Regions from separate parts of the Streptomyces cyanogenus genome, predicted to be linked through region 1. Evidence: riboswitches for the same ligand, from Rfam matches in the RefSeq annotation. Region 1 holds a riboswitch; the other holds the start of a gene.
The links. Region 1 has a riboswitch for cobalamin ahead of nicT (Nickel transporter NicT). Riboswitches for the same ligand answer to the same signal wherever they lie in the genome.

Region 1 (5,272 bases):
CCGTCACCCTGCTGCACCGCGAGATCCTCGCCTCCCCGCGCCCGGTCACCCTCGTCCCGACCGCGCCGCTGACGAACATCGCACTGCTGCTGCGCACCCACCCGGAGGTGACCCGGAACATCGAGCGGATCGTGTTCATGGGCGGGGCGGTGAGCACCGGGAACGCCACCCCGGTCGCGGAGTTCAACGTCTGGCACGACCCGGAGGCCGCGGCGATCCTGCTCACCGCCGGGGTGCCGATCACCATGTACGGCCTGGACGTGTTCCGGCAGGTCGTCGTGGACAGCGCCGAGGTGCACCGGCTGCGCACCAGCGCCGAGCCCGGCACCCGCCTGGCCGGCGAACTGCTCGCGCACCGGCCGGCCCACCAGGGCGAGCCGCCGGAGGCGGAGGAGGCGGGCGGTCTCGGCGACGCCGGCGCGGTGTGCGCGGTCGCCGACCCGGCGGGCATCACCACCCGCCTCCTCCCGGTCGAGGTCTCCCTCGCCCCCGGCCCGACCCGCGGCCAGACCGTCGTCGACCGCCGCCCCCGCCTGGGCGAGTCCGAGCTCCACGAGGGCGGCCGCGAACGGGCCCTGGTGGACGTGGCCCTGGAGGTCGACGCGGACCGGTACGTGAAGCTCTACCTGGAGACGGTGCGCCGCTGACTACTCGGCGGCGGTGGCGGAGGCCGTCCAGCGCTCCTCGACCCGGGCCAGCCGCCAGTACGCAAGTGCCGCCGCCCACACCACCACGAACAGGCCGACGATGAGGTAGCCGACGTTGTCCAGGTCGAGGCCGGCGATCCAGCCGGTGACGTCGTCGTGCAGGCCGAACTTCTCGTGCAGGACGCCGACCAGTTCGATGGTGCCGATGAGGAAGGCCACGGCGATGGACAGGCCGGTGATGGCGAGGTTGTAGAAGACCTTGCGGACCGGGTTGGAGAACGCCCACTGGTAGGCGAAGTTCATGAACGTGCCGTCGAGCGTGTCGAACAGGCTCATTCCGGCGGCGAAGAGCAGGGGCAGGCAGAGGATCGCGTACCAGGGCAGCCCGGCCGCCGCGCCCGAGCCCGCCATCACCATCAGCGTCACCTCGGTGGCCGTGTCGAAGCCGAGCCCGAACAGGAAGCCCAGCGGGTACATCTGCCCCGGGCGCGACACGGACCTGGTGAGCCGGCCGAGCACGCGGTTCATGAACCCCCGTGAGTCCAGGTGCTGCTCCAGCTCCTTCTCGTCGTACGCCCCCGCGCGCATCGCCCGGAACACCTTGAGGATGCCGACCAGGGCGACCAGGTTCAGGGCGGCGATGAGATACAGGAACGTCCCGGAGACCGCCGTACCGAGGAAGCCCAGCACCTGGTGGGTGGTGGACCCCTCGTCCGTCACCTTTCCCGCCAGCGAGGTGCCGCCCGCGATGAGCAGCGCCAGCAGCACGACGACACTGGAGTGCCCCAGCGCGAACCAGAACCCCACCGACACCGGCCGCTTGCCGTCGGCCATCAGCTTGCGGGTGGTGTTGTCGATCGCGGCGATGTGGTCGGCGTCGAACGCGTGCCGCATGCCGAGGGTGTAGGCGGTGACACCGAGGCCCACCCCGAACACGTCGGTCCCCACCTGGTAGTGGCGGGGGGCGACCAGGAGGTACAGGATGCCGAAGGCGACGACGTGCAGGGCGACGATCACCGCCATCAGCCCCACCGTCTTGACGGTGTCCTCGCGTCGCCAGCGGAAGGACGCGGCATCGGCCATCGGGTTCACGCTCCAGCACCTCGTGGATCACTTCGTGACGCGCCGTGGCCGGTCTCCTGGCTTACGGGTGCACACGCCCGCCGCCCCTGCCTTCCCGGTCGTACGACCAGTGGCCCGGCGCATGCCGGACGGAACGGGAACTCCCCGATCACAGTGGCGAGGGCCGCGTCGACTTCCCATCGACTTCCCGAACACCACGGCCCGCCCACCGTAGGCGGGCACGCGGTTTCCTGCATAGCCGCGCACCGGCGCGGGTCGGCAAGATCACAAAGGCGGTGCGCCCTTCGCCGGCCCGGGCGCGTGGCGCCGTAGCGCGCGTTCCCTTTCCGGGCAAGGTGGACGGGGTACAGATTCCGTACCGTCGTCCGTCTCCCTGGGAGCCCGTATGGCAGACCTCTCGCCGGACCTCTCGTCCAGGAACCCCGACTGGTGGCGGCAGGCCGTCATCTACCAGGTCTATCCGCGCAGTTTCGCCGACGCCGACGGTGACGGGCTCGGTGACCTGCGGGGCATCGCCGAGCGGATGGACCACGTGGCCGCGCTCGGCGTGGACGCCCTGTGGCTGAGCCCCTTCTACCCCTCCGAACTCGCCGACGGCGGCTACGACGTCATCGACCCGCGCGGGGTCGACGAGCGCCTCGGCACGCTGGACGACTTCGACGCCGTGGTCGCCGAGGCGCACCGGCTCGGGCTCAAGGTCGTCGTGGACATCGTCCCCAACCACACCTCACACCTGCACCCCTGGTTCCAGGAGGCGCTGCGCGCCGGGCCCGGCTCGGCCGCCCGGGAGCGCTACGTCTTCCGGCCGGGGCGCGGGGCGCACGGCGAACTGCCGCCCAGCGACTGGCAGTCGGTGTTCGGCGGCAGCGCCTGGCGGCGGGTGCCGGACGGGGAGTGGTACCTGCACCTCTTCGCACCGGAGCAGCCCGACCTCAACTGGGAGAACGAGGAGGTCCGCGCCGACTTCCGCACCACCCTGCGGTTCTGGTCGGACCGGGGTGTGGACGGTTTCCGCGTCGACGTCGCCCACGGCCTGGCCAAGGACCTCACCGAGCCGCTGCGGGACGTCGGCGACATCGGTGCGACCGGCGAGGAGGCGCTGCCCCGGGTGGCGCCGGGCAGCCACCCGTACTGGGACCGCGACGAGGTCCACGAGATCTACCGCGACTGGCGCAAGGTCCTCGACGCCTACAGTCCGCCCCGCACGGCCGTCGCCGAGGCCTGGGTGCCGGGCGCCCGCCGCGCCCTGTACGCCCGCCCGGACGAGCTGGGCCAGGCGTTCAACTTCGAGTACCTGGAGACGCGCTGGGACGCCGAGGAACTGCGGGACGTCATCACCGCCTCGCTGGCCACGGCCCGGACCGCCGGTGCCTCCGCGACCTGGGTGCTGTCCAACCACGACGTCGTACGGCACGCCTCCCGGCTCATGCTGCCGCCCGGCACCGACCCGGCCGCCTGGCTGCTCTCCCACGGCACCGCGCCCGCGGTCGACCCGGCGGCCGGCCTGCGCCGGGCGCGGGCGGCGACCCTGCTGATGCTGGCGCTGCCCGGTTCGGCGTACCTCTACCAGGGCGAGGAACTCGGCCTGCCCGAGGTCGCCGACCTGCCCACCGAGGTGCTCCAGGACCCGATCTGGGAGCAGACCGGCCATGTCCGCAAGGGCCGCGACGGCTGCCGGGTGCCGCTGCCGTGGACGACGACCGGACCGTCGTACGGCTTCGGGCCCGGGGCGGGCTGGCTGCCGCAGCCGGCGTCGTTCGCGGCGTACGCCGTCGAGGCGCAGGCCGGCGCCGAGGGCTCCACGCTGGAGCTGTACCGCACGGCGCTGCGGCTGCGCCGCAAGCTGCTGGAGGGGGAGACGCTGGCCTGGACGCCGGACGCGCCCGCCGGCGTGCTGGACTTCGCCCGCACCGAGGGCTGGCGCAACGTCACCAACCTCGGCGCGGACCCGGTCCGGCTGCCGCCGGGCGAGATCCTGCTGGCCAGCACTTCCCTGCCGGCGGACAGGACCCTCCCGCCGGACACCACCGTGTGGCTGGCCTAACCCCCCGTCGGGCCCGGGTTCGGGCTCGCCCCCGCAGCCGGGGCGCCGCCTCCGACGATGCCGCTGATGTCCACCGGGGTGGAGGTCGCGGTCGGCGGCGGGGTGAGCACCACCTCCGGCTGGCCGGGGGCCGGGGCCGGCGGGGTCAGGTCCGAGTTGGGCAGCTTCGGCGGGGTGGTCTGCTGGAAGAGGGTCTGGTCGAAGTCGACCAGGCCCGTCTTCTCCATCACGGTCATGTGGTCGAGCACGGTGTCGTTGGCCTGGTCGGCGAGGGCCCGGATCAGCGAGTTCTTGGTGGTGGAGCGGATCTTCGCGATCGCGTTGAAGATCGAGCCGTGCGTCATCCGCAGGATGTTGGCGAAGTCGGTGTCGAACTGCTTGCCGGTGTCCGACTTCAGCGTGTTCACGAAGCCCTGCTGCTGGGGGCTGGCCACGTTGGGCAGCGTGATGTTCAGCATCGGCGCGATCTTGCGGCAGGTGGTGTCCAGGGCCGCGTGCCCGTCGATCAGGTGCTGGCTGGCCGTGATGACCGACTTGGAGCCGCCCTTCTGCAAGCCGATCTGACCCACGGGGTACTCCCACAGTCCCGCTGCCCGCACCTTCACCACGAAGTCCCGGTCCTGCTCGGTGAGCGGTCCCCACTGGGTGTTGGCGATGACGCGGTCCTGGGCGGTGGAGACCTTGTCCAGGCCGAGCATGCCCGGGTAGGCGAGGGCGGTGAGGGTCAGGGCCATCGCACCGCCCACGAAGAGCGTTCCCGTCGCGTTCCGCGAAAAGCGCACCGTTCCTCCTGCTGAGGGGTTCCCGCCCGTGGGCGGTTCCGACGCACAGCAGTACGGATGCCGAGGCCGTTCGTCTCGGTGCCGGCGGGTAAAGAATCACCGAAGCCCGTTGGCGAAAGATTGAGCGTTCCCGGGCGGAAGGTTGACCAGTCCTCGGGAGAAGGCAGACCGGGCGCGCGCCTAGATTCGCCGCATGTCCCCACAGCCCCCGCCCCGCATGCCGGCCGCGCTGCCCGTCCTGCCCTACCGCAAGCCCACCGAGGGCCGCGACTACTGGGTGCTGGACGACGTCCTGCCCGGCGTCGACGCGGTACGGCAGCGGTGCCTGGACAAGGACGACTGGGTGGAGGGGCATCCGTACACCTCCGAGACCTGGCCCGGGCTGCGCGCCATGCCCGGCCTCGAACCGGGGGAGCTGGCCCGCATCGAGCGGCTGGTGAGGAAGGCGACCGGGGCGAAGGAGCTGTGGGTGCAGCAGGCGCCCGGCGGCGGCACCCTCAACCACAACTGCGTCCAGGTGGTCGGCGAGGGCGAGGGCGAGCCCCGCCCGCACACCGACTCCCGCGCCCTGTGCCGGTACGCGGCCGTGCTCTACCTCAACCCGGACGTGCCCAAGGACTGCGGCACCAGTTTCCACCGCCAGTCCCTGCCCGGCGGCCGGCTCGGCGGCAACGTCGTCCAGGCCCCGCACACCAACCTCGTCGAGGCCCTCGGCA
Region 2 (5,272 bases), 2.4 Mb from region 1:
CGAGCGTGCCGAGCACCCGGCGTCCCGTGAGGTCGACGCCGGTGACGTCGGCGGGGGTGAGCCGGTCGTAGGGGACGCCCGACGGGGTGACGAGCACCAGGTCGCCGATGCGCGCGGAGACGTTGCCCGAGGTGCCGACGACCAGCCCGTCGGCGACGGTCCGGCGCGCCGTCGCGACCACGTCCGCCCACAGTCGCGCCACGTCCTGGTTCCCGGCCTGCTGCCCGGTCCGATTCCCACCCTGATCCCCGGACTGCTGCCCGGCCTGATTCCCGGCCTGGTGTCCGTCGTCCGTGTTCCGCAGCGGTTCAGCCATGCGGTGATCCTGCCAGCCGGACCGGCCGGGAGCGGGCGGGCCGGTCGCTTCCGCCCGGAAACCGTACGGCCGAACGGGCGGATCCGGCGACGAAACGCTCGGAATCGGCCTGGATGCGGTGATCAACAGGCCTTCAATGGCCTCTCTTGCCCACGGGACGATCGCCACCGCCCGCGGTCGTCCGCCACCCCGGGGAGACGCATGGCCCGTGAACGCACCCTCGTCCGCCGCCGCGCCGGTGTCCTCGCGGCAGCCACGGCGGCCCTCGCCCTCGCGGGCACCGCACCGGCGTCGGCCGGGCCGGTGGGCCCCGGGGAGCCGGCAGGACAGACCGGGACGGCCGGATCCACACAGGCAGCCGGAACGTCACACCACACCGGCAGCTCACAGCAGGACGGCACGTCACAGCAGACCGGCATGTCGCAGGAGGCCGGAAGGTCGCAGACGCAGCCCGCCGAGACCTCACAGCAGGCCGGAACCTCGCAGGCAGCCGGGCTGTCGATGCTCCCCGCCGGGCTGCCCCGGGGGCACGACGTCTCGTCCTACCAGAAGCACGTCGACTGGGCCGCCGCCGCGGCGAAGGGCGCCCGGTTCGTGTACGTCAAGGCGACCGAGTCCACGACCTACCGCAACCCCTACTTCTCCGGGCAGTACTCCGGCGCCCGCAAGGCCGGCCTGCTGCGGGGCGCGTACCACTTCGCCCTGCCGGACCGGTCCTCCGGCACCCGGCAGGCCGCGTACTTCGTGGCGCACGGCGGCGCCTGGCGGGCGGACGGCTGGACGCTGCCGCCCGCGCTGGACATCGAGTACAACCCGTACAGCACGCAACACAAGTGCTACGGGCTGGGCAAGGCCCGCATGGTCCGCTGGATCCAGTCCTTCAGCGACGAGGTCGAGCGGGAGACCGGCCGCCGTCCGGTGATCTACACCTCGACCCAGTGGTGGAAGCTGTGCACCGGGAACAGCCGCGCCCTCTCCTCCTCGAACCCCCTGTGGATCGCCCGGCACGGCACCTCGCGGCCGGGGACGCTGCCGGGCGGCTGGCGCTACTGGACCTTCTGGCAGTACGACACCAAGGGCCGGCTGCCGGGTGACCAGAATCTCTTCAACGGCACCCTGAGCCGGCTGCGGGTCCTCGCGCGGGGCCGGTAGCCAAGGGCCGCCTGGGGCGAGGGACACAAGCGGAATCTCTCGCGCGCGTTACTGACACCCTCACGCCCGCCTCAGTTCATCTTCCGTTCACCCAGGTTGCCTACGTTCGACCAGCCAATGACCTCGAACGATTGCCTGGGTAAATGGAAAGCTTCTCGCTGATCCTCGCGATAGTGGTCGTAACCGCTCTCGCGTTCGATTTCACGAACGGTTTCCACGACACCGCGAACGCGATGGCCACCACCATCTCCACAGGCGCTCTGAAGCCGAAGATCGCGGTGGCCATGTCCGCCGTCCTCAATCTTGTGGGCGCCTTCCTCTCCGTGGAGGTCGCGAACACGATCTCCAAGGGTCTCGTCGACGAGACCGGCATCCGTCCCGAGGTCATCTTCGCCGCCCTGGTCGGCGCGATCCTCTGGAACCTGCTGACCTGGCTGGTGGGCCTGCCCTCCAGCTCCTCGCACGCCCTGATGGGCGGCCTGGTCGGCGCCACCGTCGCCTCCGCCGGCTTCGGCGCCGTCCACGGTGACGTCCTGGTCACCAAGGTGCTGCTGCCGGCCGTCGCCGCGCCGATCGTGGCGGGCCTGGCCTCGCTGCTGGCCACCCGGTTCTCCTACGGCATCGGCGGCGGCGCGGACGGCGAGGCCACCCGCAAGGGCTACCGCGTCGGCCAGATCGCCTCCGCCGGCCTGGTCTCCCTGGCCCACGGCACCAACGACGCCCAGAAGACGATGGGCATCATCACCCTCGCCCTGGTGGCCGGCGGCTCCCTCGCCCCCGGCTCCAACCCTCCCACCTGGGTGATCCTCTCCGCCGGCCTGGCCATCGCGCTCGGCACCTACATCGGCGGCTGGCGCATCATCCGCACCATGGGCAAGGGCCTGACCGACCTGGAGCCGCGCCAGGGCTTCGCCGCGCAGACCAGCGCCGCGACCGCCATCCTGGCCTCCTCGCACCTCGGCTTCTCCCTCTCCACCACGCACGTCGTCTCCGGCTCGGTGATGGGCGCGGGCCTCGGCCGCAAGGGCGGTGTGGTCCGCTGGTCCACCGCGACCCGCATGTTCGTCGCCTGGGCGCTCACCCTGCCGGCCGCCGCGCTGGTCGGCGCGGGTGCCGAGTCGGTCACCGGCCTGGGTGACTGGGGCACCGCCGCCGTCGCCGTCTTCCTCGTCGCCGGGAGCGCCGCTATCTGGAAGATCTCCCGCCGCGAGGTCGTCGACCACACCAACGTGGTCGAGGAGACCGGCGAGCCGGCCGGTGTGGTCACCGCCGCCATCGCCGCCGTGACCCCGCCCCCCACGGGCACGGTCACCGAGGACCTGACGGCCACCATCCCGGCCCCGGCCACCGAGCCGGCCCCCGCCCCGGCCGCCCCGCCGGCCGCCGCGGTCTGACCCCGAGCACACGGTTACTGAAGGAAGCATCCCCATGAAGATCGACTGGGCGGCCCTCGGCTCCGTCTTCGGCGTCAGCCTCGCGTTCACGGTGGGCCTGGTGGCCCTGTTCACCCTCGGCGTCAACGGCCTGTCCCGCCGCGAGAAGGCCGCGGCCCAGGGCGGGTCGGCCGCGCTGGCCGTGACCGGTGCGTACGTCTGCTTCGCGGCCTGTGCCGCGGCGGTGGCGTACGGCATCTACCTGATCGTCGCCAAGCCCTGACGGCCTGATCCACCACGTCGGCCCTGCCGGTTCACCGCTCCAGCGGGACCGGCAGGGCTGACGCATGTCCGCGGTGCTCCGGAGCCGTCCGCGTGGACGAAGCCGGCCGTCGAGTTGCCTCCCGGCGAGGGGATTTCGACGCGATCCGGTCGTCCGGCGCCGTCCCGCGTGCCGGCGATGTGGGCCTCAGCACAGTCCGGCGTCCCAGGTCAAAGGCAAGTTGACTGCCGTTCCGGGCCCGTGGTGGACTGCCCAGGCCATGTACGGCGGCAGGAGAGGAAGCCGGTGCGAATCCGGCGCGGTCCCGCCACTGTCACCGGGGAAGAACCCCGGGAGCCAGGAACTCTCACCGCCGATTCACGTCGAACCAGGGCGCGGACACCCTGAGTGAGGACACATATCGCCATGCTCGGCTGCCGATCGAGGACCAGTACCAGGCCCGTTCCTGTCCCCACGGCCGGCTGAGCCGATGGGTGCCGATCGCACATACGCGTACGGCGCCGCCGCCGGCGTTCTCGGGGACCTGCTTCTCGGCGATCCGCGCCGCGGGCATCCCGTCGCCGCGTTCGGCCGGGCGGCGGGCGCCGTGGAAGGCGCGTTGTGGCACGACCACCGCGGCTGGGGCGCCCTGCACACCGCCGTGTGCGCCGGTGGCGCCGTCGCGCTCGGCGCACTGGCCTCATGTGCCGTGCGCCCCTCCCGTACCGCCTCCGTCGCGCTGACCGCCGCCGCCACCTGGGCCGTCGTGGGCGGCACCTCGCTCGCCCGGGAGGCCCGCACCATCGGGCGTGCCCTGGAGTCCGGGGACGTCGAGGCGGCCCGGGCGCGGCTGCCCCATCTGTGCGGCCGGGACCCGCAGGCGCTGGACGCCGACGGCATCGCCCGGGCCGTGGTCGAATCGGTGGCCGAGAACACCTCCGACGCCGTCGTCGGCGCCCTCGTGTGGGGCGCGGTGGCCGGAGTTCCGGGGCTCCTCGGGTTCCGGGCGGTCAACACGCTGGACGCGATGGTGGGTCACAGGTCCGCCCGCTTCCGGCGCTTCGGCTGGGCTTCCGCCCGCCTCGACGACGTCGCCGGCTGGCCGGGGGCCCGGCTGACCGCCGTACTCGCCGCCGCGGCCGGACCGGATCCGCGGGGGGCCCTGCGCGCCTGGAAGGCGGACGCGCGCAAGCACCCCAGCCCCAACGCCGGGCCCGTGGAGGCCTCCTTCGCGGGCGCCCTCGGCGTCCGCCTGGGCGGGACGCTCTCCTACGGCGGCCGGGTCGAGCACCGCCCGGTGCTCAACGGCGCCACCGGACGGCCGGTCCGGGTCACCGACATCGACCGGGCCGTACGGCTCTCCCGCCGCGTCGGCCTGCTCGCCCTCGGCGGCACGCTCGCCGCGCGCCGACTCCTGAAAGGACGCGGGAAGTGAACGGTGGTCTCCTCGTCGCCGGCACCACCTCCGACGCCGGCAAGAGCGTCGTGACGGCCGGCATCTGCCGCTGGCTGGTCCGCCAGGGGGTGAAGGTCGCGCCGTTCAAGGCGCAGAACATGTCCCTCAATTCGTTCGTGACGCGCGAGGGCGCCGAGATCGGCCGGGCGCAGGCGATGCAGGCCCAGGCCTGCCGGATCGAGCCGACCGCGCTGATGAACCCGGTGCTGCTCAAGCCCGGCGGCGAACAGAGCAGCCAGGTGGTGCTGCTCGGCAAGCCGGTGGGCGAGCTGAGCGCGCGCGGGTACCACGGGGGGCGCCAGCAGCGGCTGCTGGGCACGGTGCTGGACTGCCTGGCCGAGTTGCGGGGCACGTATGACGCGGTGATCTGTGAGGGGGCGGGCAGTCCGGCCGAGATCAACCTGCGGCGGACCGACATCGTCAACATGGGGATCGCGCGGAACGCGCGGCTGCCCGTGCTCGTCGTCGGCGACATCGACCGCGGGGGTGTCTTCGCGTCCTTCTTCGGCACGGTCGCCCTGCTCTCGCCGGAGGACCAGGAGCTGGTCGCCGGTTTCCTGGTGAACAAGTTCCGCGGCGACGTCTCCCTGCTGGAGCCCGGCCTGGACATGCTCCGGGACCTCACCGGACGGCGGACGTACGGCGTGCTGCCCTTCCGGCACGGGCTCGGCATCGACGAGGAGGACGGGCTGAGGGTGTCGCTGCGGGGCACG

Region 2: another riboswitch for cobalamin. It lies ahead of S1361_RS10150 (cobalamin biosynthesis protein); the one in region 1 lies ahead of nicT (Nickel transporter NicT).

What each region holds. Positions count from the first base shown of each region.
Region 1 covers NZ_CP071839.1:4,651,847-4,657,118, forward strand. The annotation lists gene S1361_RS20900 (nucleoside hydrolase) at 1-647, shown strand, start outside; gene nicT (Nickel transporter NicT) at 648-1,730, opposite strand; cobalamin riboswitch at 1,760-1,944, opposite strand; gene S1361_RS20910 (glycoside hydrolase family 13 protein) at 2,116-3,774, shown strand; gene S1361_RS20915 (DUF4142 domain-containing protein) at 3,771-4,520, opposite strand; gene S1361_RS20920 (DUF6445 family protein) at 4,750-5,272, shown strand, end outside.
Region 2 covers NZ_CP071839.1:2,273,585-2,278,856, forward strand. The annotation lists gene S1361_RS10125 (class II aldolase/adducin family protein) at 1-316, opposite strand, end outside; gene S1361_RS10135 (lysozyme) at 518-1,468, shown strand; gene S1361_RS10140 (inorganic phosphate transporter) at 1,612-2,862, shown strand; gene S1361_RS10145 (hypothetical protein) at 2,897-3,124, shown strand; cobalamin riboswitch at 3,352-3,489, shown strand; gene S1361_RS10150 (cobalamin biosynthesis protein) at 3,594-4,538, shown strand; gene S1361_RS10155 (cobyric acid synthase) at 4,535-5,272, shown strand, end outside.